Regions from separate parts of the Lysinibacillus sp. BS3 genome, predicted to be linked through region 2. Evidence: riboswitches for the same ligand, from Rfam matches in the RefSeq annotation. Region 2 holds a riboswitch; the other holds the start of a gene.
What was found. Region 2 has a riboswitch for cobalamin ahead of nikA (nickel ABC transporter substrate-binding protein). Riboswitches for the same ligand answer to the same signal wherever they lie in the genome.

Region 1 (18,907 bases), 180 kb from region 2:
TTTATTAGTCCATCTGCATTTTTCGATCCAGAAGGACCACGTACAGGTCACTATACAGCAGGAGTCGACCACTTATTAGTAAATGAGGCGGGGGAAAGCTATGTCAGCTATGCCGATTACGCAGTGGCTGTCGTCGATGAATTAGAAAACCCTCAGCACGTTAATAGCCGTTTCACAGTAACGTCAAATAAATAATAAAATGCAACCGAGCGTAGGAAATGCGCTCGGTTTTTTGTGATTTTTTTGCTTTTTTGAAGGATTTTTTTCGTTTACAGAAAAATGACTGTTTACAATACGACTTTTATTAGCTACTATCAAGTGTGAGTATTACATAAAAGGAGACGACAATAATGTCAACACAACGAATAGAAAAAGATTTTTTAGGTGAGCGCGTATTACCAGCAGAGGCGTATTACGGAATTCAAACACTACGTGCTACGGAAAACTTCCCAATTACAGGCTACACAATTCACTCTTCACTTATTAAAGCAATGGGGATTGTGAAGAAGGCAGCTGCATTAAGTAATATGGAAGTACACCTATTATCAAAAGAAATTGGTGAGGCAATTGTCGAAGCAGCGCAAGAAGTGATTGATGGCAAATGGGATGCTGAATTTATTGTAGACCCAATTCAAGGTGGTGCAGGTACATCCATCAATATGAATGCCAATGAAGTCATCGCTAACCGTGCCCTAGAAATTTTAGGGAAAGAAAAAGGTGACTATCACACAGTAAGCCCAAACAGTCATGTCAATATGTCACAATCAACAAATGATGCTTTCCCAACAGCTATTCATATCGCTGTGTTAAATTTAATAGATGAATTATTAGTAACGATGGATTATATGCAATCCGTTTTCCATCAAAAAGCAGAGCAATTTGCTCATGTCATTAAAATGGGACGTACGCATTTACAGGATGCCGTGCCAATCCGCTTAGGACAAGAGTTTGAAGCTTATTGCCGCGTGATCAACCGTGACATCGTACGCATTCGTCAAACTCGTCCGAATTTATATGATGTGAACATGGGTGCAACGGCTGTTGGAACAGGCTTAAATGCCTTCCCAGACTACATTAAATCTGTTGATGAGCATCTTGCTGAAATTTCTGGTTTACCATTAAAAGGTGCAACGCATTTAGTGGATGCAACACAAAATACAGATGCCTACACAGAAGTATCAGGCGCTTTAAAAATCTGTATGATTAATATGTCTAAAATTGCTAATGACTTGCGTTTAATGGCTTCTGGTCCTCGCGCAGGCTTAGGAGAAATCCTGTTACCAGCTCGTCAACCAGGTTCTTCAATTATGCCAGGTAAAGTTAACCCAGTTATGCCTGAGGTGCTGAATCAAGTAGCCTTCCAAGTAATTGGGAATGACCATACAATTTCTCTAGCATCGGAAGCTGGTCAATTAGAATTAAACGTAATGGAGCCTGTATTAGTGTTCAACCTAATCCAATCGATTAGCATTATGAATAATGTATTCCGTGCGTTTACAGAAAACTGCTTAAAAGATATTGAAGCAAATGAAGAGCGCATGAAAGAATATGTAGAAAAAAGTGTAGGCGTGCTAACAGCAGTTAACCCTCACATCGGTTATGAAGTAGCTGCTCGTCTAGCACGTGAAGCTATTTTAACAGGTCGTTCAATTCGTGAGCTTTGCATTGAAGAAGGCGTCCTAACAAAAGAACAATTAGACTTGATTTTAGATCCATATGAAATGACACACCCAGGTATTGCGGGTTCTAGTATCATGAAATTAAAATAAAACGAGCAATTATGGACTGTAGACATGCCCTAAAAGGCTGTCTATAGTCTTTTTTTGTAGACCTTTTCTCATATAAAATAGAGCGTATCCTTATGTATTTTAGGATTATTCAACTATAATAATGGTATGGAAGACATATTTTAGTTGGGGGAATTTGTAATGAGTTTACGAAAAAAGAGTTTACTTGGCTTTTCCGTTTTAAATGTTTTAATGATCGTTATTTTATTTATCGATTTAGCCAATGTAACGACATTGGATTGGTTTTCTACCGTGTTAACGATTGTAGGAATTGCTATTACACTATCTTACACAGTGTATGTCCATTACAAAGTGATACAGCCTATCAAACAAATCACAGAGGCTGCACAAGGAATTACGGCAGGTCAATTAGATACCGTTGTCATTGAGGTTCGTGATAATGGTGAAATTTCTCAACTAGCACAATCCTTTTTAGAGATGCAGGAACAATTACGAACAATGACACAAAAAATTGCGCACAGCTCTACAGATTTATCAGCAAGCATCGAGGAATTATCTGCGAGTACGAATGAAATTACGCTTGCTGTGGAAGAAGTAGATCAACAAATGGAGAAGACGTCAGAGGGCTTGAAGCAAGCAGCACAATCGGCTAATGATAGTGCTAAATCTATGCAAGAAACCGTTGATGGCATTGAGCGAATTACAGTAGCCACACAAGATGTGTTTGTGCATGCAAAAGATGCTAGCGAGATAGCAGGAAATGGTGCAAATATTTTACATGTGGCAAAAGAGCAAATGCAATTTATTTCCTCTTCAACAGAAAAAACAAGTGGATTGATGCAGCAATTATCCCTTAAAATGTCAGATATTAAATCAATGACAGATATGATTACTACCATTACAGATCAAACAAATCTACTAGCATTAAATGCGGCCATAGAAGCAGCACGCGCTGGGGAGCATGGTAAAGGCTTCGCCGTTGTAGCTGAAGAAGTGCGTCAATTAGCAGAACAATCAAAGCACTCTGCTACGCAAATTGTGGATTTAGTTGTAGGAATAGAAAGTGATACAAAACAAGTAGCCTCATCAGTAGAAGATGATTTGAAAAATGTTCAACAAGGAGTGTATGTAATTGACGAAGCGACAAAATCATTTGGCACAATTTCACAGCATGTTAGTCAGATGACAAGTCAGCTAGAGGATATTTCGACGACAGCTGAGCAGCTTTCAAGTAGCGCCAATGAAGTGGCATCCACTGTGACAACCATCGCAGCTGGCATGGGCAAGCTATCGAATTATACAGAAGCTGTTTTACATTCAATGGATGAGCAAACAGCCTCAATGCAAGCAGTTAATCATGTCACACAGGATTTAAGTGTCCAAGCGGATAACTTACAAAAGTTAACAAATCAATTTCATGTCTAGGTAAGAAATTGATATTTTCAAGATTTTTTAGCCCTGAAATAACTATCACATATTAATAATTTTATAAGTTTTTTAGTATAATTTTTATCTTCCTGTCACACATTCGAGAAGAGGCTTTTTTACAGACGACAAATTTTCTGTAAAATATGCCTCTTTTTTTATTATTTATTTCGTAAACTTGTAAATTAACAGATAAATAAAAATGTTGAATTTTCTAATCGAGTTTCTTATAATGGACTAGCTGTTACCTCTATTACTCACTTCAACTATTGCAACCCGCACTCGCCGGGTCAACAAGTCATTTCTATTTCTCTTCGCATATCCCTTGCGAAATTATAATTTGTAAGACAACAACTAAATGTAACTAAAACTGAATCGTAAGACCATTACAAAAAATTGAAAGGAAGTCATGCCTCGAAAAAATATTATTGAAAGATAATTCTGAATAAAAGAAAGAGAGAGATTGGATTGAAGCTATCACCAGTTGAACAAGAAAAATTACTCCTCCATGTGGCAGGAGAACTTGCGCTGAAAAGAAAAGCTCGGGGCTTAAAGCTGAATTATCCAGAAGCTGTCGCTCTAATTAGCAGTTTTATTATGGAAGGTGCTCGAGATGGTAAAACGGTAGCACAGCTTATGAGTGATGCCAAGCATGTACTGACAGCGGAAGATGTGATGGAAGGTGTCGGGGACATGATTTCAGATGTGCAGGTTGAATGTACATTCCCAGATGGGACGAAACTGGTCACAGTTCACCGTCCAATTCAGTAAAAGGAGTGTTTGTGGATGATTCCTGGAGAAATTCGACCGAAAAACGGAGTGATTGAAATCAATGTGGGACGAGCAACGAAAAAGGTATTGGTGGCGAATACAGGTGACCGTCCGATACAAGTAGGTTCCCATTTTCATTTTATTGAGGTTAATAGATTTCTAGCGTTTAATCGACAAGATGCGATTGGTATGCACCTCAATATTCCATCAGGTACAGCCGTGCGTTTTGAACCTGGGGAAGAAAAAGAGGTGGAGCTTGTCGAATTTGGTGGTAAACAACATGTCTTTGGCTTAAATATGTTAACAGAGGGCTCTACCCACCATAAGGACGAAATTTTGGACAAGGCAATTGAAGGTGGCTTTAAAGGAGCGGAAGAAAAATGAAGGTAACACATGAAGCTTACGCGAAAATGTTTGGCCCCACTGTGGGTGATAAAGTCCGTTTAGCCGATACGGATTTATGGATTGAAATTGAGAAGGACTATACTTCATACGGTGATGAGGGGGTCTTTGGTGGTGGTAAATCACTACGTGTCTCAATGGGGCAAAATGGTAAAAATACACGCAATGAAGGTGTGCTGGATACAGTTATTACCAATGTTATGATTATCGACTATACAGGGATTGTAAAAGCAGATATCGGTATCAAAGATGGTCGTATTATCGGTATAGGGAAAGCAGGCAATCCGAACAGTATGGATGGTGTGGACCAGGATATGATCATAGGTGTGGGAACAGAGGTTTATGCAGGCGAAGGGCTTATTGCAACAGCAGGAGCAATCGACACGCATATCCATTTCATCAGCCCTGATCAGGTGGAAACAGCATTATTAGCAGGGACAACGACATTTATAGGCGGTGGAACAGGTCCAGCAGCAGGCTCAAAAGCGACAAGCTTAACGGCTGGTGAATGGCATCTGCATCGCATGCTACAGGCTGTAGAGGGATTCCCCATCAATGTTGGTTTGCTTGGAAAGGGTAGTGCATCTGATCCTGCGCCTATTATCGAGCAGGTTCGTGCAGGTGCGATCGGGTTGAAAATACATGAGGACTGGGGTGCCACACCAGCTGCACTCGATCAAAGTCTATCGGTGGCAGATGAATATGATATTCAAGTTGCCCTCCACTCCGATACATTGAATGAAGCAGGGTTTGTAGAAGATACAATCAATGCGATTGATGGCCGTGTCATTCATATTTTCCATACGGAAGGTGCGGGTGGCGGTCATGCTCCAGACCAATTAGTGATGGCATCCTTACCTAATATTTTGCCAGCATCGACGAATCCTACGAAACCGTTTACGACAAACACGATTGATGAGCATTTAGATATGCTGATGGTTTGTCACCATCTAAAGCATGATGTACCAGAGGATGTGGCATTTGCAGATTCACGCATACGCCCAGAAACAATTGCAGCAGAAGATATTATGCAGGATTTAGGGATTTTGAGCATCATGTCTTCCGATTCACAAGCGATGGGACGTGTTGGTGAGGTCACAATCCGAACGTTCCAAACAGCAGACAAAATGAAAAAACAGCGTGGTCCATTACCACAGGATGAAGGCAAGGATCACGATAATTATCGCGTTAAGCGTTATATAGCAAAACTAAATATTAACCCAGCTATTGCCCATGGCATAAGCCATGAAGTAGGCTCGCTGGAAGAAGGTAAATTAGCGGATATTGTCTTATGGGACCCAGCGTTCTTTGGGGTGAAGGCGGAAGTTGTCATTAAGGCTGGTATTGCTGTGTATGGCATAACAGGTGATCCAAATGCTTCCATTCCTACACCACAGCCAATGAAAGGCCGTCGAACATATGGCTTCTACGGTCAAGGGCCGCAGCATTGCGGCATGACATTTTTACCGAAAATTGCTGTGGAAGAAGGCTTGCCAGAAAAATTAGGCCTAAAACGAATGATTGGCACGGTTTCAAATTGCCGAAATATTCGTAAAGCTGACATGAAGCTTAATAATGCCACTCCGCAGATTGATGTTAATCCAGAAACCTATGAAGTGAAAATTGATGGGGAGCTAGCAACATGTGAGCCAGTGGATGTACTTCCAATGGCACAACGCTATTTCTTATTCTAAGCACATGATATGAGTGTAACAGCGAATACAAAGAAAAAGAGGAGCTAAACCATATGTTAATAGAAAAAATTATTGGCAATATAGCGAATGAAGAAGAACATCCACAAAAGGCAACGGAATGGATTGAGCTAGAGTGGGAGGAATTAAGCAAACGCATTCTTCGCACAGCAACGGATCAAGGAACAGATATCGCTTTACGTATAGAGGGTGAAGAGCCTCTACAATATGGTGCCTATTATTCGAGGATGAGCAACGACGAATTGCAATTCGTACAAAATTGGAGCCAGTTATCGTCATTACACCAAAAGATATGTATGAAATGGGGAAAGCTGCCTTTGAATTGGGCAACCGTCATACTCCTAGCTTGATTGCAAACAATGAAATCATCGTACGAGCAGATCATACGATTAATCCATTATTAGATGAAATTGGGGTGCACTATGAAACAACTGAACGACGCTTTAAGCAACCGTTCAAATACCGTGGACACGCTCACTAATTTATCCTTATTACAATTATTGCAAATTCATGACTCCGCATTTCCAATCGGTTCCTATACACATTCCTATGGTATGGAAACGTATATTCAGGAAGATATCATTCGCACAAAGGAACAATTAGTTGAGTTTTGTCAGGTCTATTTATTTCACAATGTAGTTTACGGTGATGCAATTCTTATACAAGAGGCATTCCATGCAGCTAAAAGACGAGATGTTGCTCATCTTATTGAGCTCGACCAACTTTGTGGGGCAATGAAGCTAGCGAAAGAATCTAGAGATGCTAGTGTCAATGTAGGGAAGCAATTTATGCGAACAGTAGCCCCTCTAATGGAGAGTCCTTTTTTATTGCAATGGAAAGAGAAGATTGACCATGAAGAAGTAAAAGGCCATTATGCAGTTCTCTATGGGATTTATTGTGAAGCACTAGGTGTGAACGTTTTTCATGCAATCATGACCTTTATGTACGCATCAATTAGTGGTTTAGTGCAAAATGCTGTCCGTGCTGTACCCTTTGGTCAAAATACAGGTGTGCAAGCATTACATGAGCTATTAGCCCCTGTGGAGGAAGCAGCCGAAACGGTGTTGACGTTAACAATGGATGATCTAGCCAATAATGCACTAGGTATTGAACTGGCGTCCATGAAGCATGAATTTTTATTTTCGAGATTATTTATTTCATAGAAAGCGAGAGGATATACATGAAACCAGTACGTATTGGTATCGGTGGGCCTGTTGGATCAGGCAAAACATCTTTAGTCGATCAATTAACACGGGTAATGCATGAACACTACAACGTAGCTGTCATTACCAACGATATTTATACAAGAGAAGATGCGCAGTATTTAATCACAAACGGTGTGTTAGCAGAGGAGCGAATTATTGGAGTAGAAACAGGTGGTTGTCCACATACAGCCATTCGAGAGGATGCATCCATGAATTTTGCTGCCATTGATGATTTGAATAAGCGCTTTCCTAATTTAGATATTATATTTATTGAAAGCGGTGGCGATAATCTATCGGCAACATTTAGTCCTGAGCTCGTGCATGGCTATATTTATGTGATTGATGTGGCAGAAGGACAGGACATCCCACGTAAGGGTGGTCCAGCGCTAACACGTTCAGATTTATTGCTAATTAATAAAACTTCGCTAGCTCCTCATGTTGGGGTTGATCTGGAGCTCATGGATCAGGACGTGAAAAAAATGCGTAGTGGACGTCCATATATTTTTGCGGATGTTCGCTCCCAAACAAATGTTGATAAGGTGGTTGAATGGATTCAGCACCATTTGTTACTTGAAGGTGCCGAAGCAGTTGAAGAAGATGTTTAACCCTAGCAAAGTTAATCATTTTGGCAAATTAGAGATGGCCTTTGAACCGAGACGGGGCTATACACGACTGGTTCATGTGTACCAGCAACCCCCATTAAAGGCCAGTCGTGAACTATACGAAGGCAATCATCCAGCAGCCACCGTTTTTATCATGGAATCCTCAGGGGGCATGGTTGCGGGAGATCGCAATGAAATTACGGTTACACTAGCGCCAGATAGTCAGGTGAAGCTAAAGCAACAATCAGCATTAAAAATTTACCCTTCCCACAATGGTGAGTTTTGTACACAAGCTATAACGGTGGAACTTGCAGAGCAGGCGAGATTAGAATGGCTCCCTGAAGTGACGATTCCATTTGAACGAGCAAAATTTCAGGTACATACAACCATTCGTATGAAGGAAAGCTCGACATTGATCTGGGGAGAAATTGTTGCTCCAGGTAGAGAAATGCGAGGAGAAATCTTTGACTATCAAACATTCCAATCCAAATACAAGATCTATGTAGAGGATACTTTGATAGCTTATGACTCGTTGCAGTTTAAGCCGCAGGAGATGAATTTTGCCAAAATCGGCTTGCTTGAAAAGGCACGCTATATTGGTTCTTTGTGGATTGTCTCTCCATCGGTTAACAAACTTCAAATAAGGGATTTACAGGATCAAATCCAACAGGAAAAGTCCCTTCAGGCGAGTGTGACAAAATTGACAGATCAAGCCATTCATTGTAGATGGCTTGCCAAGGAGCAACGAACACTTCACAAAGAAATAAACCGCATGTTCGAGTACATCGCAGCATTGCTGTAATTTCTGTTGTGATAAAGGAGATAGTAAATTGAAAAAGTTTTCCGTATTGATACTTTTGATGGTGCTAGCGGTAGTTTTTGTGGGCTGCTCGTCTAATCAAGGAGGAGAGAAACAACCGACAGCTACATCATCTGCCCAGGCAAATGAGCTTGTTTTTGCCTCAGAGTCTGAGTTTGCAGGCTTAAATCCTCTTTTGGAGGAAACCAATTTAGATGCCTTTTTATTTAGAGGTCTGATGCGCTTTGATGAGCATAATGTACCCATCAATGATATTGCTCAAAGTATTAAAATATCAGATGACCAGATGACTTATACCATTTCGATTCACAGGGATGTAACCTTCCATGATGGGCACCCATTAACGGTGGACGATATTATGTTTACCATTAACAGTATTTTGGATGATGCAAACGGTTCTTATTTAAAGTCTGATTTTAGCCATGTTGCGTCAATGGAAAAGGTCAATGACATGACGATGACTATCCAATTAGACGAGCCATTTACACCGCTATTAGACAAATTAACGGTGCCAATTTTACCAAAGCATGCCTTTGAGGGGCAAGAGATGAGAACCGCTACATTTAACCAGCAGCCAATCGGTGCGGGTCCGTATATGTTTGAACAATGGGACAAAGGGACAAGCCTGACACTAAAGGCATATCCATCTTTCTTTGGCACAAAAGCTTCTATCGAGAAAGTAATTTTTAAATTTATCCCCGATAGTAATGTGCGTGCGCTCCAGCTAAAATCGGGTGAGGTCGATATAGCGTTACTAGACCCGAATCAGGTAGAGGAGCTATCGAAGGTTGAGCATTTAAAGCTATACGAGGTGGAATCAGCAGATTATCGCGGTGTTCTCTTTAATATGAAGTATCCTATTTGGCAAGACGTTGCTGTTCGCAAGGCCATTAGCTATGGGACAGATCGTGCAGGTATTGTCAAAGGCATTTTACATGGATACGGTACAGAAGCATACTCACCGCTACAAAAGCATGCCTTTGTAAACGCCAACATTGAGCATTATAAATATGACCTTGATAAAGCAAACGAGCTACTTGACCAAGCGGGCTGGCAACTAGCTGAGGATGGTTTCCGCTATAAGAATGATCAAAAATTAGCATTTACTATTACGGCACCTATTACTGACACAGTGCGTGTGAACATGGCTAATTATGTGGCAGAAGGCTATAAAGAAATTGGGGCAGATGTGCAAGTAGCTGCACTCGATTGGAGCAATATTGTCATTGAAGAAACAGAAGCCTTTATGGTTGGCTGGGGAAGCCCGTATGATGCTGACCATCATACGTATAGTCTCTTCCATTCTGGTGAATCCAGTCTCACAAGTGCTGGCTACAATTACGGTAGCTATAACAATCCGAAAGTGGATGCATTGCTAGAGGAGGGGCGTACAACCGTTGATCCTGAAAAACGTAAGGAAGTCTATGGGGCATTACAGGAGGAGCTAGCACAAAATCCACCATTCGCCTACTTTGCCTATGTGGATGCTGTGTATGGTATTAATCAGCAGATTAGTGGCGTCAAAGAGCGCATTTTAGGTCATCATGGGGCAGGCTTCCTCTGGAATGTCGAGGAGTGGAAATGGCATGATCGCTAAATGGATCGGGAAGCGCGTGATAATGGGGACAATTGTCCTCATTATCGTGAGCTTCCTCTCTTTTTTCCTGATGCATGCGGCTCCTGGTAATCCAGCTGCAGCGTATTATGGTGGCAATGCCCAAACGTTATCGACAGCGGAGAAAGAACGCATTGAAACAGCTTTTGGTCTGGATCAACCGATACTCTATCAATATGGTGTGTGGCTCCGTGAAGCGATGCAAGGAAATTTAGGCTACTCGGCAAAAGAAGGCAGACCAGTAGCGACAATTATACAAGAACGTTTACCAAATACATTACAGCTCGTTGTTGGAACTTTAGGCATCGTAGCCATTGCCTCAACATGGCTCGGCTTACAGGCAGGCATGAAGGAGGGTTCGTTATTAGATCGCGGACTTTCCTTTGTAAGTATTGCTAGCTCAGCCATTCCTCCATTTTGGCATTTTATTCATCATGGTGTTCTCTGTACAACTAGGCTGGTTTCCTTCATCGGGGATGAAGGATGTACGAGGGGATGGCGGCCTTGTGGACCGACTATACCATATGGTTCTTCCTTTATCGGTCCTTGTACTGGCACATGTCGGGGTATTCGCACGTTTTTTACAGGAAAATGTGAAGGCAGAGAAGCATCGTTATTATGTAGAGGTGGCACGTGCCAACGGAGTACCAGAGCGAGCTATTCGTAAGATGATTTTACGCAATGCCATTATTCCATATATCAATTATGTCGGTGTGACCATCCCATCATTTTTTGGAGGATCCATCGTGGTTGAAACATTATTTGGCTGGTCAGGCTTAGGTCAGCTTTTAGTGAAAGCAGTGATGGTAAAGGACTTTCCAGTGCTGATGGGTGCCATTTTAATCACTGGCGTAGTAGTCGTTATCTGTTTATTTGTGATTGATGTCCTCATGATTTGTCTCAATCCCCGCTTAAGAAGAGGGGGAATCGTATGAGAAAAGAGCAAAAAATGCTCATCTTTTGGCTAGTGATTCTTGGTCTTTTAGTAGGCTTCACCCTATTTTCCTCATGGTTAGTGCCTTTTGAGCCAAACGCGATGGATATGAATCATATTTATGAAGCACCTAATGGAACACACCTCCTTGGCACAGATCAGCTAGGTAGAGATGTTCTTTCCCGCCTACTCGTTGGTGGTAGAGTGACCCTTTTTATCGCTACGTTATCGGTTGTTCTATCCAGCATAATTGGCATTATCTATGGCGGTATAAGTGGCTATTTCGGTGGAGCTATTGATGCAGTGATGATGCGTATACTAGAGGCATTTTTAACAATTCCATCTTTAGTGATTGTGCTTGCTCTTCAAGCGATTATGCAAGGAAGTGTATGGCGCATGGCAATGATTATGGGGTGCACAGGCTGGTTTGTCACTGCCCGTATCGTGCGCTCTGAATTTATCCGGTTGAAGGAATTAGAGTTTATCCACATGGCGAAGATGTTCCGCACTCCGCTGTGGAAGATTCTTTTTCGTCATTTATTGCGTAATAGTCTTCCCGCCATTTTTGTCGTGACGATATTTAATTTTGCTGGTGTTATTTTTACGGAAGTATCCTTAAGCTTTTTAGGTATCGGTGTTCCACCGTCCATTCCATCGTGGGGGACGATGCTCTATACGGCACAAAATGATTTACTTGTCGGGGCTTGGTGGATGGGCCTTTTTCCTGGGATGTTCATTTTCGTAACGATTTTATGTGTGCAAGCTATTGGTAGTAGATTTAAGCAGAGAGGGGGACAGACCCATGTTTAAAATAGAGCATGTTACTGTTCGAATAAACGAAAAATTTATATTGAACGATCTCTCGTTTACGGTGCCAAAAGGTCAGATTACCGTGATGATAGGTGAAAGCGGTAGTGGAAAAAGCACCATGCTCTCTGCCATTCTAGGCATGCTTCCAGCGCAAGCAACAGTTGAAGGCTCAATCTTTTTTAATGGAAGAAATATAGTGGAATTAGCAAAACAGGATCAATCTGTACTACGCCAAAGGCACTTCTTTACGATTTTTCAGGATGCTGCTAATAGCTTTTCGCCAACGCAAAAAATGAAACAGCAATTGTATGGATTAACTGCCTTACGGATGGGGCAGACAAAGGCAGTATTTCTAGCTAAAATGAAGCATATTGTACAGGATTTACATTTACCAGCAGATGTGTTGGAGCGCTATCCCTTCGAGCTTTCAGGAGGGATGCTACAACGCTGTATGCTTGCCTGTGCTCTCTATCTGGCGCCAGCTGTTTTATTAGCGGATGAACCAACCTCTTCCTTAGATATGCTGCATCAACAGGAATTTATTCAACAATTGAAAAGGCTTCATACACGGCTAGAAACAACCGTACTCTTAATTACCCATGATTTAGATGTAGCTGCTTCCATCGCGGATTTTATCCTCGTCATGAAAAATGGAGAAATTGTGGAGCGAGGGCAAGTAACAGAAATCTTTGAGCAGCCTAAGCATCCATACACTAGGCAGCTAGTAGCGCATCATTTTTAGGAGGAGGTGTGGGCTTTGTTACTTCAGGTTCACAATATTTGTAAAAGCTATCGAAAGGGACGCCCAATATTAAATCATATTCATCTTACTGTAGGAAAAGGGGAAATAGTCGGCTTAGTAGGAGAAAGTGGCAGTGGCAAAAGCACATTGGCCAAAGTAATTATGCAGCTAGAAGCTCCTGAAAAAGGGGCAGTATACTTTCAACAGCAACCAATAACCAAGCATCGTCGCGCAGCTTTTTATGACAGCTGCCAGATTATTTTTCAAAATGCAACAGCCGCTTTAAATCCCATGTGGACTGTAAGGGACCTATTAAGAGAGCCGCTTCAGCATAAGCAACCTATAACGGACACCTATTTACAGACCATGCTGGAGAAGGTCAAGCTACCCACAGATATCTTACATGCCTTGCCCTCTGAGCTAAGTGGCGGAGAAAAACAGCGAGTTAATTTATTACGATCCCTTTTGGTCGAGCCACAATTAATCGTATGTGATGAAATTATTTCAAGCCTAGATCGCTTGATTCAACGAGAAATCGTTGATTTATTAAAGACCTTGAATAAAGAAAGGGCAATGGCCATTCTCTTTATCTCTCATGACTTAAAGGCTGTTTCCTATTTATGCGATCGCATTTATGTGATGAAGGCTGGAACCATTGTTGATGAGAGCAACAAAGAGAATAACGGCTTTACCTTCACGGACAGCTATGCAAAAATGCTGTTTCAGGCAATGGATCATTGATTTGGCAAAACACTTCCTTTGAAGGGGAAGTGTTTTTTTTATGAGTGAACTAGCGCAGCTAATTTTTCAGTGAACTCCTCAGATATTGTGTAGATAGTATGCGTATCCTCGACATGCATCAAACTACTGTTTTGCCCTTTATCACCTAACCAAAGATGATAGCGATATTTGTTTCCTGCCTTGTCCACTATTTGTACATCATATTCTGGCGAAGCCATATTGACAACACCCTCGTTTTTGACTGTTGTTGCAATGGCTTGTTGGAATAGTGTAAGTGATTCTTCATCCGTATATTCTTTAAAAAAATCAGTGTTCACCTTGTTAAATTTAGCACCAATAGAAATGCTGACCTTAGCTAATTTATCATCTGGTTTTTCATTACATCCTAGTAAAACAACGGCTAGTAGAGACACTAAGGCAGCTATCATTATTCGCAACCACTCACCCCCTCTATAGGCTAAATAATACCACCATTTCCTGTCGTAGCTCTCACTTCTTTGTAATACATTAAATAAACGAGAGCGAAAGGGGACAGATAGTGGGCTTATTTGATGGATTGATCGGCAATGCAAGCGAGGTGAATTTAGAAAAACTACAGGAGGAGGTCCATAATTTATTAATTCCAAACGAGACAGTCAAGAACGCCTATAAAATTATTAGAGACACGTTTATTTTTACCAATAAACGATTGATCCTCATTGATAAGCAAGGAGTGACTGGCAAGAAAACAGAGTATCATTCCATTCCCTATAAAAATATCGTTCATTTTTCAGTCGAAACAGCTGGAACATTTGATTTAGATGCAGAGCTTAAAATATGGGTGTCTGGCAGTCCATTACCGATTCAAAAAAACTTCAATAAGGCGACAAATATTTATAAGGTGCAAAGCGTCTTAGCACAGTATGTTTTGGGGACGTAATGAAGGTGCTAATAGTACGTGTGCACAACCAAAAGCCCGCAGATTTGCGAGGCTTTTTTGTCGTGCCGGGAAGGGGTCGGTGTAACGGATTTTAAGTTGGCTTCATGATTACGGTAAGCTCGAAAATACTGTCAAGTGTAAATAACAGCGCCTTGCCGAGACCTTATTCAAATACAATCATTTCTCCGACTTCTTTAAACCCGAAGCGTTTATAAATATTTTTTCCATCCTCTGATGCCTGTAAGACTACGGGCTTTTGCTTATCGATTGTTTGACTGAGTAGGAATTGAAACATCTCACTGCCATAACCCTTGCCCCTATACGCATCTTTTGTCATCACATCATAAATCCCATAGCTATGTTTACTGTCGATTAATAATCCCGTAGCGATAGGTACTTCCTTTATACAACCAATAAACATGCGAGCATTTGATGCTAGTTTTTCCTGTGAGAATTGATGAAAGTAAATTTCTAATGCATCTCTTTCTGCTGTTTCTCCAAATAAACTTAGAAAAACTTCCTTATATTGTAGAAGCTCTTCCTTGTTACTTACTTCTGTGATGGTAAGATAATTGGAAATTCGTGGACCTGTGTGAAGTGTATGGTCAAGCTTCATCATCATATTTCGTTCAGCTTCCTGTAAATTGCAGTCTTTTATCAGCTGTAGCCAATCATCGCTTAGATAGTTGGCATCCACCCACGTGCTGAAGGGAAGTTTATTCACAATGAAATGATTAATCCTTTGTTTAAGATGATTTTCCTTATGAATTATAGGCGATTTCGCTACTAACAAATTAAATGTATCAGTTGGAATATTTGTATTGGCTATGACAAAATGAGCTTCCTCTATAATTTGTCCAGAAACGGCTCCAGTAAATAGTTTCATTTTTTCCTCTAAATTACTCGTTACTAATTGTTGACTTGTTTTCATATTTTTCATCCTTCCACTATTAGAAGTTCACTATCTTTCATTATAAAGTCAATGAAAGATAAAAAATACGCAGTTCACCTTTTTTATATCCCCCTCTAACTTTATTAGTAGTTTGGAAAATATTGTGATATTTGACTTTAGAAAAACACTACTTTACAATTGATTTTAGTAATCTAATAGGAATGTGCATATACTCATTCCTATGACAACTGAATAGCGTGTAGTAAGAGGTGTAAATTGCGTGCAATTTGCTTAAAAGGGAAGTCGGTGCGAATCCGACACTGTCCCGCAACTGTAAATGTGAGCGACTTTTCAGTATCCACTGTCTTTGGACGGGAAGGAGAAAAGAAGCGATGATCATGAGTCAGGATACCTGCCTGTTACGAGTACACACCATAAACCTACGAGGAATAGGAGGTGGCATGTTGACAAAACAGAATGCTCTGTTCGTCACAGTACGTCAAACGCCCATAGTAAATGAAAGGGTTCACAATCGAACTCGTTCACACATACTTAGGGTTTGTTTGGCATTGTGTGATGAAAGAAGATAAAATGAAGGATTTCCTCAAAAGTAGGGAGTCCTTTTTGTTTTGAAAATATGTACGCAAAGGGGATGCACGTATGACAAATATTCATGTAACGACAACGTTGGAAACGCCTTATGAAGATCTGAACATTTGTAAGCAACCACGAACAGAAGTTGCCAAGAAAGCGAAAACAAGAATGGTGGTCGAGTCTCTGATCGATCAATTATTAGCAACGAAGCTGATTCGCAATGATCGCTTCTTTGAGCAAATCTTATATAATAAAGAAATTATTTGGATACAAAATGGGGATGTGGACGGTCATCTTTTAGCGAAAGCAGCCATAGCAGATGAACTAAAAACAAAGACGAATAGTTTTATGATGTACATGCCGACCAATCCGATTGTCTATGAGGTCAACGGAGAAGCGTATCACTTAATTACGCGCATTGATTCTACACGCGCAAAGCCCAACCTCGACCGTCTATCATTGGAGCCAAAGCCTGTTTTAAGTGCCGCTCGTGTCAATGACTTATTATGCTCGATTGTCATGCGCTTTTACGAAACATATTTATATGATTTAGCATCTCATCATGACAAACTCATTGCATTTGTGCAGCAGGAATATGCCCAATTTATTGAAGCGGTGCAAGCGTTAAATGATTATCATTTCAACTGGCATCCACGTGGCAACGGTCACGAGCTTTTACTGCAATTAATTGATCATCTACAACTATTAAAAAGTCAACCTGGTAAGGTACTAATTGATTTTACGAACAAGCATGACTATGTAATAGTTGAACCCGCATATTTGTTGGACAATCCAACAAAGAAAGCTGTCGGTGCACTATAAAAACAAGCCCTCCATTTTTTGGAGGGCTTGTAATATCTTATGGCAGGGTAGAGATATATTGATGCCCAAGCAAGAAATACCCGCGGAAATACCCGAAGCGAGCAGGCTCATCCCATCCTACAGGCAATGCATGGCTGCCTGTGCTTCTTGCCATGGAACCGAATATCCTTTGCCCTTAGCACAAAAGATACTAGAGGAACTATACTCAGGGTCGGCATTTCTATCGTAGCCAATCTGTGCAATCACATCCTCTGTATTATGGCACACATCATAGCCATCAAATTGGAGTGTGAGTGCACCTTTCCCATTTGTATAGGCGGCAAAGGTTGTACTGTAGCTCATTAAAGTGGCAACAGGTGCACGACCTGTTAGGATAACATCCGTTTCGGATAAAATCGGGTCATCGAACGTGCCAGCTGCTTGCTGAATATCAGTCATCATACGACCGATAAAGTCATTTGAAGCTTTCATTTTAAAGCGATAATAGGGTTCAAGTAGGACATTTTGTGCCTGCTCCAGCCCCTGACGCAGGGCACGGAAACTGGCTTCACGGAAATCTCCCCCCGATGTATGTTCATTGTGCCCGCGACCTGTTAGAAGTGTAAAATGAATATCTGTTACAGGGAAGCCTGTCAGTAGCCCATGATGGTCACGCTCAAACAGATGCTTTTCAACAAGGCGCTGATTGCCTACAGATAAATGATCGGCATGACAGGCATTGGTGAAGGTATTACCTGTTCCACGTGGATTTGGCTCCATTAATAAATGAACTTCTGCATAATGCTTGAGGGGCTCGAAATGACCATAGCCCGTTACGGTCGTCGCAATGGTTTCCATGTATAAAATTTGCGGCTCACCAAAGGAGACAGCTAATGAAAAACGCGTCATTAATACCTCTGTCAGGACCTCCAATTGAATGGCACCCATAATATGCACATGGATTTCCTGAAATTTTTCCTGCCAGACCACACGCAAGGACGGTTCTTCTGCTTCGAGTAAACGGAAAATCTGTAGCACTTCCTTGATATGCTGATCACCCTCATATTGAACCTTTGCCTGTAAGGTTGGGACAAGCTCATAGGGCTGTGATAGCATCGTTGTACCGATTCGATCCCCAATGTTTGCCTGGCTCAGTCCTTTGACAGCGAAAATTTCTCCTGCCTCTACCTGTTGAACGGTCTCAAAGCGACTGCCGTTATAAAGGCGAATTTCGGTCACTTTTTCTGTTACTTCGTCAAATGAAAATTCATCTCGTACATGCAACGAGCCCTTGGTTGCCTTCATAAAGGTTAAACGCTGGTGCCCATCATGACGAATCTTAAAAACCTCGCCCTCAAACGGGGCATCCTTGTCAAAATGGGAAGCCGTTAACAGCGGGAGCTGGTCAAGAAATTCCTGAATGCCCTCATCCTTTAAGGCCGAGCCAGCAAAGCAAGGGAAGGCACATTCATTTTTAATCATTTCCTTTAATTGAGCAAGACACTGTTCATGCTCCAATGACTCATTTAGAAAGGCATCAAGCAATTTTTCGTCGCGCTCCGCCAGCCATTCCATAATATTATTTGATACATAGTCTGCTCGCAGTGGCTCATCGATGAACAATACATGCTGAGAGCAATCTTTGCGAAGCTGTCTGATGACAGCCTCCATATTGGCACCCTCACGATCCATTTTATTGATAAAGAAGAAGGTAGGGACATGGTATTGACGTAAAAGTTGCCACACTGTTTCTGTATGGCCCTGTATCCCTTCGACAGCGCTAATGATAATAATGGCATAATCCATCACACGAATAGCACGCTCCATCTCAGGGGAGAAATCGACATGCCCTGGCGTATCAATCAATGTGTATGTATCATCGCCAATATTCATGCGCCCTTGCTCGGCAAATATCGTAATGCCTCGTCTGCGCTCTAGCTCATGATGATCAAGAAAGGTATCCTGATGATCAACTCGCCCCCGTGCTTGAATACTATTTGTATGAAAAAGCACTTGCTCAGAGAAGGTCGTTTTTCCTGCATCCACGTGCGCAAGTACACCTATTGTTTTGTACATAAGAAATCCTCGTTTCTATAGAATGCTATCTTTTTATTGTAACAGAATACTAGCTTCTATATTTCTTGTAAAATAGTTCGTCTTTATGTCAAAATAGT
Region 2 (8,525 bases):
TTAAGAGCTTTATGGCTTCATCTGTTGTGATTTCGCCATTTTCAAGCATGCTTACAATTTTTTTCTCATCTACTTCATTTTTCTTCTTTTGAGCATAGCCAAGGGATGAAATAATATCATTTAGCTTGCCTCGAACTGTTGGATACGAAACCCCCAGTTCCTTTTCAACCTCTTTAATATTTCCTCGGCAGGTTAAAAATACTTCCACAAAATGAAGCTGATCCTGTGATAAGGATGCTAGCTTCGACAATTCAAACTCATTTTCAATGGTCGTGTGACAATGAGAACACTGTAACTTCGTAATTTTTAATGTTTTACTGCAGACAGGACAATTTGTGATTACTTGATAAGCCATAGTGAACTCCTTCCTTTAAGTTAAGCTGATTATATAATAAAGAAATTAAAGATGTAAATAATAAAATTAATAATTTTAATTAAAAAATAAATAAAATTAATATCTTGATTAATTTTATTTATTTTTGTTTCTATATTGCTTTAAAAATTAAGAAAACGCCATTTTTAATTTCTCAAAATGGCGTTTCTGTTTAATTGGGTCTATCCTTCTTTTTTCTTTCCCGCGGGTGTGATGGCAAAATTGCATTGTATAACGCTTGTGAAGCGGGGTGCTGATATGTCCCATCCTTGCCTATCTCCTCCACTAGCTGACCATGCTGCATCACAAGGATGCGATCTGACATAAAACGTGTGGCCTGTAAATCATGTGAAATGAATAGATAAGCAAGCTGTAGCTCTTTTTGAAGTCTTTGCAGTAGCTCTATAATCGTCTTTTGCAAAATCATATCAAGACTACTAATGGCCTCATCTAAAACAATCAGTTTCGGCTTTAATGCAAGAGCTCTAGCAATGTTGACTCGTTGCTGCTGTCCCCCACTTAGCTGTGAGGAATAGTTTTGAGCCATTGCCCACTCTAACTCTACACAGTCTAGTAATTCCCTTACTTTCTGTTGTCGCTCTGCTTTGCTAAAATGCTCGAAATTCAAAAACGGTTCTTCGAGTATTTCGAAAATCGTCTGTTTTGGATTAAATGAATGATAACTATTTTGAAAAACAGCCTGTAAATTTCTTCGTATCATTTTTTTCTCTTTGCTGGGTGCTTCGTATAAATTGACACCTTGAAAGATCAGCTCTCCGTTTGTTGGTCGTTCAATCCCTAAAATAATGCGCCCTAATGTGCTTTTTCCAGAACCACTTTGACCGACGATGCCAAGACATTCTCCTTCCTGAAGTGAAAATGTCACATTCTCTAATACAGGGGCTTCCTGTCCTCGTTTGAATAGAAATGGTCTTTGCGCATAGTATTTCTCAATATTTTTTACTTCTAGTAGCGTCATTTTATCACCTCATAGCATTCTCGCTTGTAAAAGTTTCTTGGTATAGGGATGCTGAGGCGCATCAAAAAAATCAAAAACATTTGCTTGCTCAACGATTTCTCCTTGATACATCACAGCCACATCGTCCGCAAGCTCAGCAATGACACCTAAATCATGCGTGACAAGGAGTATGGTAGCATCTGTTTCTGAGCGAATTTGATTAAATAGTGTTAATACTTGTTTCTGATTGATGGTATCCAGAGCAGTCGTAGGCTCGTCTGCGATGTAGAGGGAGGCCTGTATCGCCATTGACAGAGCAATCATCACTCGCTGTAGCATGCCTCCACTTAACTGGAAAGGATAGTAGGACAAGAGCTGCTCTGGCTGAGGTAAATGAACTTTTTTCAAAGCATCAAGGGCGATCTGTCTCATTTCTTTTTTTGTAAGCTTAAAGTGTGCTTTTAATGTTTCTCGAAAATGACTTTCAATCGTTTGAATATGATCAAATGCAGCGGATGGGTTTTGCAAAATCATCGAAAGATGTCTGCCACGATAAGCTCTCCATTTAGTAGCTGAAACGTTTAATAAATTTTCTTGCAGATAGAGTACGTCCCCTTGGCTGACATGGGCAAAGGACGGTAATGTTTGCATGATGGCATGGCAAAGCATGGACTTGCCACTGCCACTTTCCCCGATAATTCCTAGGACTCGCCCTTTATAAGCTGTCAGGTTGATAGAGGTTAATATATTTTTCTCCCCTATTTTGACTGTGAGGTCTATCACTTCTAAAACTTTCTCCATAACTTCCCCTTTCCTAGTCAAGCCTTTTTAAACGATTTGCTAATTGATTAAACAATAACACAACAAGGATGATGGCAAGTCCTGGATAAAGCATTAATTCAGGATGCTGTCTCATGTATTGCTTTCCTTCATTGATCATCATGCCCCATTCTGGGATCGGTGCCTGCACCCCAAGTCCGATAAACGAAAAGCCTGCAATTTCTAAAATCACCTTCCCGATATCTAATGCGACAATCGTGACAATAGATGGCAATAGATTGGGTATATAATGGCGTCTAATTAATTGGATACCTGTAGTGCCCGTTATCCTAGCAGCTTGAACAAAGTCTTTCTCATTGATGCCAATAAACAAACCTCGGATCATTCTTGCATAATAAATAAGCTGTGTGAAAATGAGCGCTATTAAAACATTTTTTAAGCTAGGACCTAATATACCTAACAGTCCAAATGCAAGTACGAGTGTCGGAAAGGCTAATAAAATATCACATAATCGAATAAAAAGAAAATCAATTAATCCTCTTTTCAACGCTACAAAAGCACCCAGTAGGATAGCTAAAACAATAGCGACTAGCTGAATGATGAGCGCTGAACCTAAAGAATAACGAATACCTAAAAGAAGGCGTGACAAGATACACCTTCCTAAATGATCTGTACCTAATGGATAGTCCCAAGACGGGACTGAAAATTTCTTAGCAATATCGACAGCAAAAGGGTCGTGTGGCATTAAAATTGGCGCCAACAGTCCTAATAAGCCAGTAATGACAAGGAGGAATAGACTGATTAATCCTGTTAAGTTGCCACTTTTTGTTCGTACAAATTTCATTTTTAATCTCTCCTACCCTTCATCATTAGATGAGGGTCCAATAAACGATGCAATATATCTGTACATAAATTGGCAAGCACATAGATAACCGCAATAATTAACACATAGCATTGTACAACTGGATAATCCCTGTTCATAATGGATTCTATTAAGTACCTGCCGAGTCCGGGCCAGCTAAAAACCTGCTCCACAATCACGGCTCCACCTAAAAGATTGCCAAGGGTCATGCCTAGCAAGGAAGTCAAGGGAATAGCAGCATTTCGCAAAACATGACGGATAAGAATCACGGAGCTTTTTAATCCTCTTAGCCGTGCATATTGAACATATTGCTGCTGTAATTCTTCTAGGATGGTTGAACGGATAAGCTGAACGAATAATCCAATTGTTGGTAACGCCAGTGCGAAGGCGGGTAAAACTAAATGAGCAGGTGTGCCCTTCCCGTTTGTCGGAAAGAGTCCTAATTTTAAGCTAAATAAATAGAGTAATAGGAAACCTAACCAAAAGGCTGGAATCGACACACTCAATATGCTAAAGAATCGTATGATTTTATCGATGATGGTGTGCTTATACAATGCGCTTATTACTCCGAATGGAATACTTAGCCCTAAAATGAGGATAAACGCAGCAATAGCTAATTCAATGGTTGCGGGTAATTTCACGAATAGTTCATGTGCCACAGGTAATTTACTAACAAAAGATGTTCCAAAATCTAGCTGGATTATGCCCTTTCCCCATAGCAAATATTGAAGAAAAAACGACTTGTCCGTTCCCAGTTCCTCACGTAATGCCTGAATGGCTTCCTCTGTTGGCGCAACCCTTGCCAAACGTAGTATGACTTCAGCAGGCTCTACAGGAACAAAACGAATAAATACAAAGGTTAGGATGGAAACGCCTAATAAGACAAAGGGCAATGTTAAAATTCTTTTTAAACAAAAGATCCATGTTGATTCATACATGCTGTCACTTCCTACTCAATCCTATGATAAAGAGAGAGCTGTCTCTGCTAGACACACTCTCTCCTCCACTTTTATTTTTCTTTAGCCATTTGTGCATAAGGTATATCATATTCAGATGCACGTGGTGCAAAATCCTTTAGAGATGGTTGATAAATCACATTATTTGTTTCGTAAGAAATAGGGTAAAAGAGTGCCTGGTCATGAAACATCGTTAAAATATTCGTGTAAAGCTGCACGCGTTCCTGTTCATCTGTTCCTACTAATAATTGGTGAATTTTCGTATCGATTTCTTTGGCGTTTGCTAGGCCTAATTTCGCCTCGTACACACCACTAGCATTTGGTGTAGCTGATTCATTTGCAAAGCTATGTGGATCTGTAGGTGGTCCATTGGTACGCCAGAAATTAATATCCACCTGGTCATCCATCAATTTTTGAAGACCGACCATTACATCTGCCCCTTCTAAATTCAACTGAACGCCAATTTTTGCGAGTTCACCTTGCATTAATTCTGCCATTGGTTTTTGAATTGCATCAGATGCAATGTAAATCAAATCTAAAGACAACAGCTGTCCGTTTTTTGAACGAATTTTTTCACCCTTAGGTAATAACCACCCTGCCTCATCTAGCAATTGTTGGGCTTTTTCTGGATTGTATACAATAGGTGCTAAATCTATATTGGCATAAGGAATCGCATCCCAGAACAATGTGTTCGCTACTTTTTCCGTACCATGTGTAATACTGTCGACCATTTGTTCCTTATTAATAGCATATTGAATGGCTTGACGTACCTTTAGCTCAGATAATGGACCAGATTGTGTATTGAATAGCAGTGCTTTCGTAGATAAAGGCTCAGAGGTAGCAGTTTTGTATTTGCCACTGTCTTTTAAATACGTATAGTTATCTAAACTAATAATGCCACGCCCATAAATTAAATCTAATTCTTCGTTTTCAAATGCTAATGAAATAGATTCTGAGTCAGGAATAATTTTTACTTTTATTTGTTCAACTAGTGGTTTTTCTCCCCAATAGTTTTCATTGCGACTAAATAATGCATATTCGTCCTTTTTGTATTCAGTTAATACCCAAGGGCCTGTTCCAATCGGTGCTTTGATAGAATCTTGCGTCATATCATCCTTTGGGAATCCGTTATCCCCTAAAAAACGGAAAGGTCTGACGAAGGCAAGTTCGTTTAAGACTGGATAATAAGGCTCATCCAATTGCAGACGAATTGTAAAATCATCTACTTTTACAACCTCTTTCATGTGGTTAACCATGCCCATCCAAGAATGCATGTCTCGATTCGCTAAAACGGCGTCAAAGTTACGAATGACATTATCTGCATTAAATGCAGTGCCGTCTGAATATTTCACGTCTTTTCTTAGATGGAAAGTATACGAAGTTTTATCCTCAGAGATGTCCCAGCTTTCGGCGAGCTTAGGCGTAACAGTACCATCATCATTGTATTCCACCAAGGATTCATAAACCATTGCTTGGGCAGTCATTTGATTCGGTAAATATGTATGAGGATTCAATGGACCGACATCTAATGGCCAGCCAATCGTTATTATTTTTTCATCTGTTTGGTTTGCTGAGGTCTTTTCCTTTTCTTCATCCGTGCCTGTACAGCCAGCAAGTAAACTGAACGTCAGGACAAGCAGGAAAGGAAGTAAATACTTTGTCAATCTCATTTTCTGTCTCCTATCTCTATTCGTAGTACAAATACATCTACTTGTTGAAGAAGAGAAGGCATAAAAAAACCTTATTCTAAAAAAGAATAAGGACAGAAAAACCCACGATGAGCAAGTCTCCATCCATCTCCCTATCTTTCGTAGATCATCAATGAATCTTCTTACAAGCAGGCATTCTGGCTCATGAATCATCATTTTGTTTCACCTTCCCAAGTACTCACTCAGTGGTATTTGAAACAAAACTCCTCATTTACAGCTGCGGGACAGCATGGGATTTTCACCCATTTTCCTTTTAATTGAATGAAAGACGATTTCACTCAAACTTGTAATGATTGCTATGAAATTAGTAATAAACATAACATGCTCGCATGTTCACGTCAATTTTACTTTCTGAAGATAATATATATATCGACGTAAGATAAAAAGACTAGGGATTTACCCTAGTCTTCGTTATTGGAGAGTAGATGTAGTAGATTAAAAATCATTTCGTTAGCTTGATGTAGATTGTTGTACAGCTTGACGCAACGTTTTAGTAGCAGCAACCATATTCGCTAAAGCTGCAACGGTTTCATCTTCTTTTCTCGTTTTTAAGCCACAATCTGGATTCACCCAGAATTGATAACGGTCCAGCACCTGTAGACTATCTTTCATAATAGCGAGCATTTCATCCTCGCTTGGTACACGAGGGCTATGAATATCATAGACGCCTAAGCCAATTCCTTTTTTATAGGGCTGTACTTGTAGTGAGGTAATAAGTTCCCCATGACTTCGTGATGTTTCTATGGAAATCACATCTGCATCTAGTGCGCTAATTGGTTCGATGAAATCATTAAACTCACAGTAACACATATGTGTATGGATTTGTGTTTCATCTTTGACACTAGATGTCGCAAGCTTAAAGGAATTGACAGCCCACTCTAAGTAAGCCCCCCATTCCTCCTTTCTAAGCGGTAAACCTTCTCTTAACGCTGGCTCGTCCACTTGAATAATTGATATACCTGCGTTTTCTAGTGCTTCCACCTCTTTACGGAGTGCTAATGCAATTTGATAAGCGACATCTTTACGGGACAAATCATCTCGCACAAAGGACCAATTTAATATTGTTACTGGCCCTGTCAGCATGCCTTTTACAAATCGCTTCGTTAGGCTTTGGGCATAGGCGGATTCTTTTACGGTAATTGGTGAAGCCCATGCAACATCTCCATAAATGATCGGAGGCTTCACACAGCGTGATCCATATGAAACAACCCACGCTTTCTTTGTAAAGGCAAAGCCAGTCAGCTTTTCACCGAAATATTCAACCATATCTGTACGCTCAAATTCACCATGAACAAGTACATCGATATCTAATTCCTCTTGTATGGAGATCCAGCGCTTTGTTTCGTCTTCTAAAAATGTTTCATAGGCTTCATTCGATAATTGTTTCTTTCGCCACGCATTACGATTTCTTTTCACTTCATCTGATTGCGGGAAGCTACCGATTGTAGTTGTTGGAAACAGCGGTAATCCTAAGGCTTGTTGTTGGATCGTTTGTCGCTTCGTAAAATTACTGTGTCGTTCAAAATCTTGCTTTGTCACAGTTTGAACGGCTTGATGAATTAACTTATTTTGGCGGATTGGATGTTTTTTTAGAGCCTCAATCGCCTTCATACTTTCTGAAAAATTATGTTGTAAGGAACCATCTTTATCTCGTCTATATTTAGTCAGCCCCGTGATTTCTATGATTTTCTCATCTGCGAAGGCCAGAGACTGCTTTAAAACAGGGTCAAGTTCATTTTCAAGAGAGGTTGTGATTGGAACGTGCTGTAGGTTACTTGATGGTTGAATCCATAGTTCAGCAGCATGACTTAGCTGTTCAATGGCTTGAATCGTCGCATTGACTTCCGCCAGGTTTGAACGCCAAATATCACGGCCATTCACTACCCCTATTCCTAATACTTTATCCTGCGGGAAACCAAATTGACGAAGTGACGCCATATTTCCTTTATAGCCATGAACAAAGTCCAAACCGAATCCTTGAACAGGCAATGTACTTAATGCTTCATAGGCACTTAAAGCTTCGAAATAAGTCTGTAGCATTATTTTAGCCTCAGGAACGGCAGTGGCTAACTGGTCATACATTTCTTTCACCAGCTTTATCTCTGCTGGATCAAGTGTTAAGACGAGGGATGGCTCTTCTAGCTGAATCCAAGTGGCACCTGCATCCACTAATTCTTTTAATACCTGCGTATAGAGTGGTAATAAAGCTAATAAGTACTCAACCTGTGTTAATTTGTTGTAGCCTTTCGTTAACTTATAAAATGTATAGGGACCAATTAGTGTCGGCTTCGCAATGATACCGAAAGTTTCCTTCGCCTCTAAAAAGTCGGCTAACACTTTATTTTCTGTTAGTTGTAAGGCTTGTCCCTCATACTCTGGAACAATGTAGTGATAATTTGTATTAAACCATTTTGTCATTTCACTAGCTACGGCTGTTTTGTCTCCTCTTGCTACACTGAAGTAGGTATGAAAATCGACTTTACCACCTTGCCAGTTAAAGCGCTTTGGAACTAAACCAAACATCAAAGCTGTATCTAACATTCTATCGTAAAACGTAAAGTCGCCAACTGTCACCATATCGATTCCAAGTTGCAGCTGCTTGTTTATTCTTGATAAACGGATTTTCTTTAATTTTTCCTCAAAGTCCTCCTCAGAAAGTTCATTGCGCCAAAATGCTTCTAGTGCTTTTTTCCATTCGCGTTCCTCCCCTATATAGGGATAACCGATCAATGTACTTGTATAGTTCATGTTTTTAAGCTCCTTTTTTAGAAAAAATAAAAAGCCATTCTCCTATTAGGAAAATGGCTGCATGTTAAAATTAATAATGCTAAAACAATACGAAAAAGTATCTACTTTCGCATAAACGTTATCGCACAGTGCCTATTTG

Region 1: linked by a shared signal. The riboswitch ahead of AAJG31_RS02675 (hypothetical protein) and the one ahead of nikA (nickel ABC transporter substrate-binding protein) in region 2 are both predicted to bind cobalamin.

Annotation. Positions count from the first base shown of each region.
Region 1 covers NZ_CP154860.1:523,521-542,427, reverse strand. Annotated here, with positions in the region: gene AAJG31_RS02770 (NAD(P)-dependent oxidoreductase) at 1-195, shown strand, start outside; gene aspA (aspartate ammonia-lyase) at 351-1,769, shown strand; gene AAJG31_RS02760 (HAMP domain-containing methyl-accepting chemotaxis protein) at 1,929-3,173, shown strand; gene ureA (urease subunit gamma) at 3,642-3,944, shown strand; gene AAJG31_RS02750 (urease subunit beta) at 3,960-4,328, shown strand; gene ureC (urease subunit alpha) at 4,325-6,040, shown strand; partial or broken gene AAJG31_RS02740 (urease accessory protein UreE) at 6,094-6,539, shown strand; gene AAJG31_RS02735 (urease accessory protein UreF) at 6,481-7,221, shown strand; gene ureG (urease accessory protein UreG) at 7,239-7,868, shown strand; gene AAJG31_RS02725 (urease accessory protein UreD) at 7,861-8,667, shown strand; gene AAJG31_RS02720 (ABC transporter substrate-binding protein) at 8,696-10,282, shown strand; partial or broken gene AAJG31_RS02715 (hypothetical protein) at 10,230-10,526, shown strand; gene AAJG31_RS02710 (ABC transporter permease) at 10,735-11,235, shown strand; gene AAJG31_RS02705 (ABC transporter permease) at 11,232-12,044, shown strand; gene AAJG31_RS02700 (ABC transporter ATP-binding protein) at 12,037-12,786, shown strand; gene AAJG31_RS02695 (dipeptide/oligopeptide/nickel ABC transporter ATP-binding protein) at 12,793-13,527, shown strand; gene AAJG31_RS02690 (hypothetical protein) at 13,566-13,955, opposite strand; gene AAJG31_RS02685 (PH domain-containing protein) at 14,066-14,446, shown strand; gene AAJG31_RS02680 (GNAT family N-acetyltransferase) at 14,610-15,377, opposite strand; cobalamin riboswitch at 15,589-15,773, shown strand; gene AAJG31_RS02675 (hypothetical protein) at 15,999-16,754, shown strand; gene AAJG31_RS02670 (TetM/TetW/TetO/TetS family tetracycline resistance ribosomal protection protein) at 16,872-18,809, opposite strand.
Region 2 covers NZ_CP154860.1:348,766-357,290, forward strand. Annotated here, with positions in the region: gene AAJG31_RS01840 (DUF2089 domain-containing protein) at 1-355, opposite strand, end outside; gene AAJG31_RS01845 (ATP-binding cassette domain-containing protein) at 546-1,352, opposite strand; gene AAJG31_RS01850 (ABC transporter ATP-binding protein) at 1,362-2,132, opposite strand; gene AAJG31_RS01855 (ABC transporter permease subunit) at 2,146-2,955, opposite strand; gene nikB (nickel ABC transporter permease) at 2,958-3,911, opposite strand; gene nikA (nickel ABC transporter substrate-binding protein) at 3,983-5,599, opposite strand; cobalamin riboswitch at 5,748-5,941, opposite strand; gene metE (5-methyltetrahydropteroyltriglutamate--homocysteine S-methyltransferase) at 6,089-8,386, opposite strand.